Linked DNA regions of Methylicorpusculum oleiharenae. The protein of the gene in region 1 interacts with the protein of each later gene in a pairwise test. Links are inferred from orthologs where the notes say so. Each region holds a gene or a part of one and is shown in the gene's direction. Other genes may lie near its edges. The genes, in order: dhaK and parE.

Region 1 (3,275 bases):
TAATGCTTGCAAGACAATTTTTCTAAGTGCCATTAATCAGTTTGATCAATCCGGAACATCAACTCTTGACTCATCCATCCACTTATAACTCAAACCAACTTGATGACTTACGCACCCGCCGACTTTTCTAACATACGCTCACTGATCATTGATATGGATGGTGTTTTATGGCAGGGCGACGCCCCCTTTCCCGGTCTGATCGAGTTTTTCAATACACTGCGTAACAAAGGCATCACTTTCGTTCTAGCCACAAACAATGCCAGCCACACCCCTGAACAATACGTCACGAAACTTGAGAAAATGGGTGTTAAAGTTGGATTGCGTGAGATCTTAACGTCGGCCATGGCTACCGCTTCATATTTGGCCGAGCGATACACGCCGGCCGATACGCGTGTTTTTGTCATTGGTGAAGACGGCGCCGTTCAGTCTCTGGCCGATCAAGGCTTTATTTTGACGGACGTTTGTCAGTTTACCGACCCGGAAGAGGCGAAATATCAACTGAACGCGGACATAGTGGTCAGCGGCAAAGACCGATCACTTACCTGGGACAAACTGGCTACGGCTACGATCAACATCCGCGCCGGGGCAGCCTTTTACGGGACCAATGGAGATACAACCTTGCCCACTGAATTTGGTTTAATTCATGGTAACGGCGCCATTCTTGCCGCTCTAGAAACGGCAACCGGTAAAGTACCTATCATCATCGGCAAACCCGAACCTACCATTTACCAACAAGCCATGGCTATTTTAGGCGCCGATCCCGGCGGAACCGTTGCTATAGGCGATAGACTGGAAACGGATATTCTCGGAGCTGTTCGCACCGGAATACCTAGCATTATGGTTTTAAGCGGCGTCTCTACCCTGGAAGATCTTAAAACCAGCGCCTATCAACCCACCTGGGTGATGAAGGATATCCGGGATATTACTGACGCATTAAATGCCACTGCATAACTGAACCCACCGCAATCCACCATTTATCGCTGTTTTAGCTACTTTATTGCGGAATCCAATTCAAACAGGAGCTGTTACCATGAAAAAATTTATCGATACCGCAGACAGTCTTCTCGATCAGAGCCTGAACGGTTTTGCCAAAGCCCATGCCGATATAGTTCAGCTCTCGGTAAATCCCCGTTATATAAGACGAACGACACCGGCCTTCACGGGCAAAGTGACTCTCATTTCAGGAGGGGGATCAGGGCATGAACCATTGCACACCGGGTTTGTCGGCAAAGGCATGCTGGATGCGGCTTGCCCAGGTCAGATTTTCACTTCCCCCACACCCGATCAGATGATGGCAGCGGCTGAAGCCGTCGAAAGTGGAGGCGGTGTATTATTTATCGTTAAAAATTATGCCGGTGATGTGATGAATTTTGAAATCGCATCAGAAATGGTGACGTGTGAAAACCAGACCGTTCTTGTTAGTGATGATGTTTCATTACCCAAATCACACAGCACTGGACGAAGAGGCGTCGCGGGCACATTGATAGTTGAAAAAATGCTGGGGGCTGCGGCAGAACAAGGCGCCGATCTTGCGGCATGCAAGCTACTGGGCGACCGTATCTGTCAAAACACGGCTTCGATAGGCGTCGCATTAACCAGTTGCACCACACCCGCTTTAGGCAAGCCCACTTTCGAATTAGGCGAAAACGAAATGGAAATGGGTGTAGGCATCCATGGTGAACGGGGCCATGACACCCAACCATTAGCCGGCGCGAAGGCTATAGTCGAGCAACTCGCAGACGCCATTAATAAAGAACTCGCACCCAAACAGGGTCAAAAAGTCTTGCTGCATGTCAACGGTTTCGGCGCCACACCCCTGATAGAATTGCATCTGATGTATGATCTGGCCGCCAGTTATTGGGAAAAACGCGGCATAGCAATAACGCGTTCATTAGTTGGCAATTACACCACTTCGCTGGATATGGCAGGTTGTTCTTTAACTCTCACCCTTCTTGACGATGAACTGACCCGGCTTTGGGATGCGCCGGTCCATACAGCCGCCTTACGCTGGGGATGTTAGTAAGTTTGAAAGCTGCCATATTGATGACAGGAATCACCTGACCTTCACTAATCGGTCAATCACTGCGCATATCATCAATTGACTGGTTTTCGCACCGGCATCAATATGACCGCGGCTGCGTTCTTCCAAAAAAGAAGCGCGGCCTTTGGTTGCGATCATATCGCGCGTTGATTCGACACCCGTTTCAGCGGCTGTCGCCAATTTTTTTAGCACTTCGCCCAAATCGCTCTCTGCTGATGCCGCAGTCAATGCATCGGCGACAGGCACTAACACATCAAGCATGGTTTTTTCGCCCGCCTCGGCGCGTCCTCTTTTTTTAACGGCATTAACCGCCTCATTAAATATTTCAGCAAAACCCTGACTATCCAAAGCATGTTGATTGCAGGCTTTGCTCATTGCAACGAACAACGTTCCAAACAAGGAACCCGAAGCGCCGCCCATAGTCGACATCAGTGTCATGCCGATTTTCTGCCAGGCTCCCGGCCAATCCAGCAACGATAATTCCTCAACCTGCCCCAACAAAGCAGTTATGCCCCGCTGTAAATTGATAACATGATCGCCGTCGCCGATAGCTTGATCCAATGCTGTCACTTCTTCAGCATTGGCATCAATGGTATCGGCGATGGCTTTGATTAAATCAGGTAAAAGCGTTGCACTGTAGGTCATGAAATTGTCTCCTTATCGAAGAATAAATAATGGTGATCTATAATAGACGCTCACGCTACCGGCCATACATAAATTAACCGGCTCATCTTCCTGTCTCTTTCATTACTCCTTTCTGATCTAAAATCCGTCTGGTTTTCAGGAGGTGCGGAATGTGTCAGACGAGGATGTCGGCAGCAAGGATGTTGCCGACATCCCCTCGGGAAGGGTTCACGGCGATACTGGGCAGGCACACCCGCACCTTTCACTGCAGATCGATTTTTGACCAGCACAGGAGTAACTTGAAAGTGAAAGACCCTAAAAGCGCGCGATTGCTCATCAGACTGAACCGTTGATCAAAAAAATCTTACTATGCTTAAAACTGCGATAGAAATTGATGTTCTTTGCGTCGGACATGCCTGTTACGATCTGGTTTTTTCCGTTCCCCACCATCCCAAGGCGGATGAAAAACTGGTTGCGGACAGCTTGATCAGTTGCGGAGGAGGCCCCGCTGCCAATGCGGCAATTACCGTTTCATTACTCGGCTTAAAAGCCGGATTTGCCGGCTATTTGGGTCATGATATTTACGGCGAAAAGCATGTGCAGGAATTGA
Region 2 (3,224 bases), 1.4 Mb from region 1 along the record:
GCTTTTGCCAGGCATTGAATCATTTTGAGCCGGCCTTCCGCATCGGTTTTCAAGGTAGGATCATCGGCCAGCAATTTAAAGGCCAGCGCCTGCAGCGCATCCCCGGTCAGAATGGCGGTGGCTTCATCAAATGCTATGTGGCAGGTCGCTTTGCCTCGTCTTAAGTCATCATCATCCATGGCGGGCAGATCGTCGTGGATTAACGAATACACATGAATCAATTCGACTGCACAAGCTGCGCCGTCCAGACCCTCAGGTGCCAGACCCAGGGTTTTACCGGTACAGTAAGTCAACATAGGCCGCATCCGTTTGCCGCCGTCGAGAACACAATAGCGCATGGCTTCATGTAATTTTTTGGGCAAGACGTTTTCACTGGGTAAACGGTTTTCCAGGGCACGCTCTACGCGATTTTGACAAAAAATAAGGTATTCTTTCAGTGCATTACTCATCGGTAAAGGGCTCCAGGGTTTGCTTGCCGTTTTTTTCTAATAAAATCTGAACTTTTTGTTCGGCTTCCTGTAAGGCTTTTTGGCAGGTACGGGTCAGGTTGACGCCGCGTTCGAACGATTGTAAAGCCTCTTCCAAAGGCAGATCACCTTTCTCCATTTGTTCGACCAGTTTTTCCAGTTCGGCTAAGGATTCTTCGAAGAGGCTTGCGGATTTTTTTTTCGGCATGTAGATAAAAATGAATTGATGATACGATGTTCTAATTAAACAACGCATTATATATGAATTTGGACAGCGAGTGATTAGGAAGTATGGGTAATGATTATAATGCCGCCGCGATTGAGGTTCTTAGCGGTTTGGAGCCGGTTCGTAAGCGTCCCGGTATGTATACGGATACCACAAGACCGAATCATTTGGTCCAGGAAGTGGTCGATAACAGTGTAGACGAAGCCATTGCCGGTTTTGCCAATAGTATCGAGGTGGTTTTGGCTACGGATGGAGGTATCCTGGTCAGCGACAACGGCCGCGGCATGCCGGTAGATATTCATCCCGAACAGGGTATTCCCGGTGTTGAAGTCATTTTGACTCAGCTTCATGCGGGCGGTAAGTTCTCCAATAAAAATTATCAGTTTTCCGGTGGTTTGCATGGCGTGGGCGTGTCTGTCGTGAATGCGCTTTCTGCCCGGCTGGACATTGAAGTCAAGCGTAACGGTAAGCTGTATCACATGGCTTTTGCCGATGGGGAAAAGCAAAGCAATCTGGTTGAAACCGGAACCGTGTCCAAGAACGCCACGGGTACCTCAGTCAAGTTTTGGCCAAATGCTAAATATTTTGATTCCAATAAGGTTTCTGTCAATCGTCTAAAACATGTCCTTCGCGCAAAAGCTGTGCTTTGTCCGGGGTTGGCCATTACCTTGAAGTCCGAAGCGACAGAAGAATGCTGGGAGTGGTGTTTTCAGGACGGGTTGAAGGAATATTTACTGGACAGCATCGGCAATGTCGAATTCTGCCCTGATCCGCCGTTTATGGGCAAAATGAGCGCCGATCATGAGGCGGTGGAATGGGGAATCGTCTGGACGGCTGAGAGTCTCACTGAATCGTTGAATGAAAGTTATGTCAATCTGGTGCCTACCGCTCAGGGCGGCACGCATGTTAATGGATTGAGAGCCGGTCTGACCGAAGCGATGCGTGAATTTTGCGATATCCGTAATCTGTTGCCGCGTGGTGTTAAATTGGCGCCCGAAGATGTCTGGGAAAATTGCCATTTCATTTTGTCGGTCAAGCTGGAAGATCCCCAGTTTTCCGGGCAAACCAAAGAGCGTTTGAGTTCACGAGAATGCGTTGCCTTTGTTTCCGGTGTGGCTAAAGACGGCTTCAGTCTTTGGTTGAATCAGCACCCTACGGAAGGCGAAAAAATCGCTGAAGTGATCATCAATAATGCTCAAAAGCGTTTAAAAGCCAGTAAAAAGATCATCCGTAAAAGGATTTCCGCAGGACCTGCGTTACCAGGGAAATTAGCGGATTGTTCGGGACAGGATATTACCCGGTCCGAATTGTTTTTAGTGGAGGGTGATTCGGCCGGCGGCTCTGCCAAGCAAGCCAGAGACAAGGAGTTTCAGGCCATTTTGCCGTTGCGGGGCAAGATTTTAAATACATGGGAAGTTGAGAATAATCAGGTCATGGCGTCTCAGGAAGTTCATGATATCGCTGTTGCAATAGGTATGGATCCGGGGTCTGATGATTTGCAGAATTTGCGTTATGGCAAAATTTGTATTTTGGCAGACGCCGATTCTGACGGAAATCATATTGCGACATTGATTTGCGCCCTGTTTTATCAGCACTTCAGCGCATTGGTAAACGCCGGGCATGTGTTTGTTGCAATGCCGCCTCTGTACCGTATTGATATAGGCAAAAGAGTCTTTTATGCCCTGGATGAGTCTGAGCGGCAGGGCGTTTTTGATCGTATCAAAGCTGAAAAACTGAAAGGTCAAATCAACGTACAACGCTTTAAAGGTTTGGGCGAAATGAACCCAAGTCAATTGCGCGAAACAACGATGAATCCGGATACGCGCAGACTGGTTCAGCTGACGGTTGAGGAGGGCGATGAGACCCGGGCCCAACTGGATTTACTACTCGCGAAAAAACGCGCTCCGGACAGAAAGTTGTGGCTGGAAACCAAAGGCAATCTGGCCGATCTTTGATTCGGCAAAATTGAACTGATTTTGTAACTACTCGCCCGCTTTGAATTGAGTGGGTAGGTTTCACTAGATACTTAATTTTTACAGTGTCCGGTTTCCGTAGCCAAACGCATCAATATAAGGCTGAAGCTGTTCGGCAACGGCTTCAAATTCTTTTTCATAGGGCTGCCAGCGGGCAACCGATGAAGTATAGAGCGGTTGCGAAACCTGACTGAAGCTGGGGCTGTTAATCTGTTTGCCTATCGCCCGGCGGTGGAAATCGATTACCGAAGGGTCCCAGTCTAGCTCAAGAAATTCGAATACTGTTTTAAATGTAGTTTCAAAATCAGTGACCGCATCCTCGTAACAAAATTCAAGATAAGGGGCGGGCATAAAGGCTTTGATGTGCTGCCACCACTTCATTACCTGCGCATAAAAATGTGCCGTGCCTTCCCACGTCAGCAATTGCACAGTAGAAGGTGCCGGCGTCATGGTTTGCATAAAACAGCTTAAGCAGACATCCCTTGGGTCTCGGATCACGAAAATAACTTTGGCATCGGGAAACAGGCAATTGATCAGTCCCAGGTCCAGCGTGTTCAT

The links.
Region 2: the proteins of dhaK (region 1) and parE interact in binary tests that used the Escherichia coli proteins (3 or more experiments, as listed by UniProt). The link is inferred for Methylicorpusculum oleiharenae from one-to-one orthologs.

The regions. Positions count from the first base shown.
Region 1 is NZ_WUTY02000001.1:1,537,685-1,540,959, reverse strand. What follows is about bases 79-3,025. They hold dhaK (dihydroxyacetone kinase subunit DhaK), read left to right. Parts: upstream 79-1,030; coding sequence 1,031-2,020; downstream 2,021-3,025. Other genes in these bases: dhaL (dihydroxyacetone kinase subunit DhaL), read right to left, coding at 2,054-2,686; GO003_RS07235 (HAD-IIA family hydrolase), read left to right, coding at 103-951. Outside these bases: GO003_RS07220 (carbohydrate kinase family protein), read left to right, coding at 3,035-3,275. UniProt on the Escherichia coli protein: Dihydroxyacetone binding subunit of the dihydroxyacetone kinase, which is responsible for the phosphoenolpyruvate (PEP)-dependent phosphorylation of dihydroxyacetone via a phosphoryl group transfer from DhaL-ATP.
Region 2 is NZ_WUTY02000001.1:2,964,983-2,968,206, forward strand. The notes cover bases 308-3,203. They hold parE (DNA topoisomerase IV subunit B), read left to right. Parts: upstream 308-758; coding sequence 759-2,648; downstream 2,649-3,203. Other genes in these bases: ispA ((2E,6E)-farnesyl diphosphate synthase), read right to left, coding at 308-449; xseB (exodeoxyribonuclease VII small subunit), read right to left, coding at 442-675; GO003_RS13380 (tetratricopeptide repeat-containing sulfotransferase family protein), read right to left, coding at 2,727-3,203. Also shown: more of ispA, read right to left, coding at 1-307; more of GO003_RS13380, read right to left, coding at 3,204-3,224. UniProt on the Escherichia coli protein: Topoisomerase IV is essential for chromosome segregation; it is the principal protein responsible for decatenating newly replicated chromosomes. It relaxes supercoiled DNA.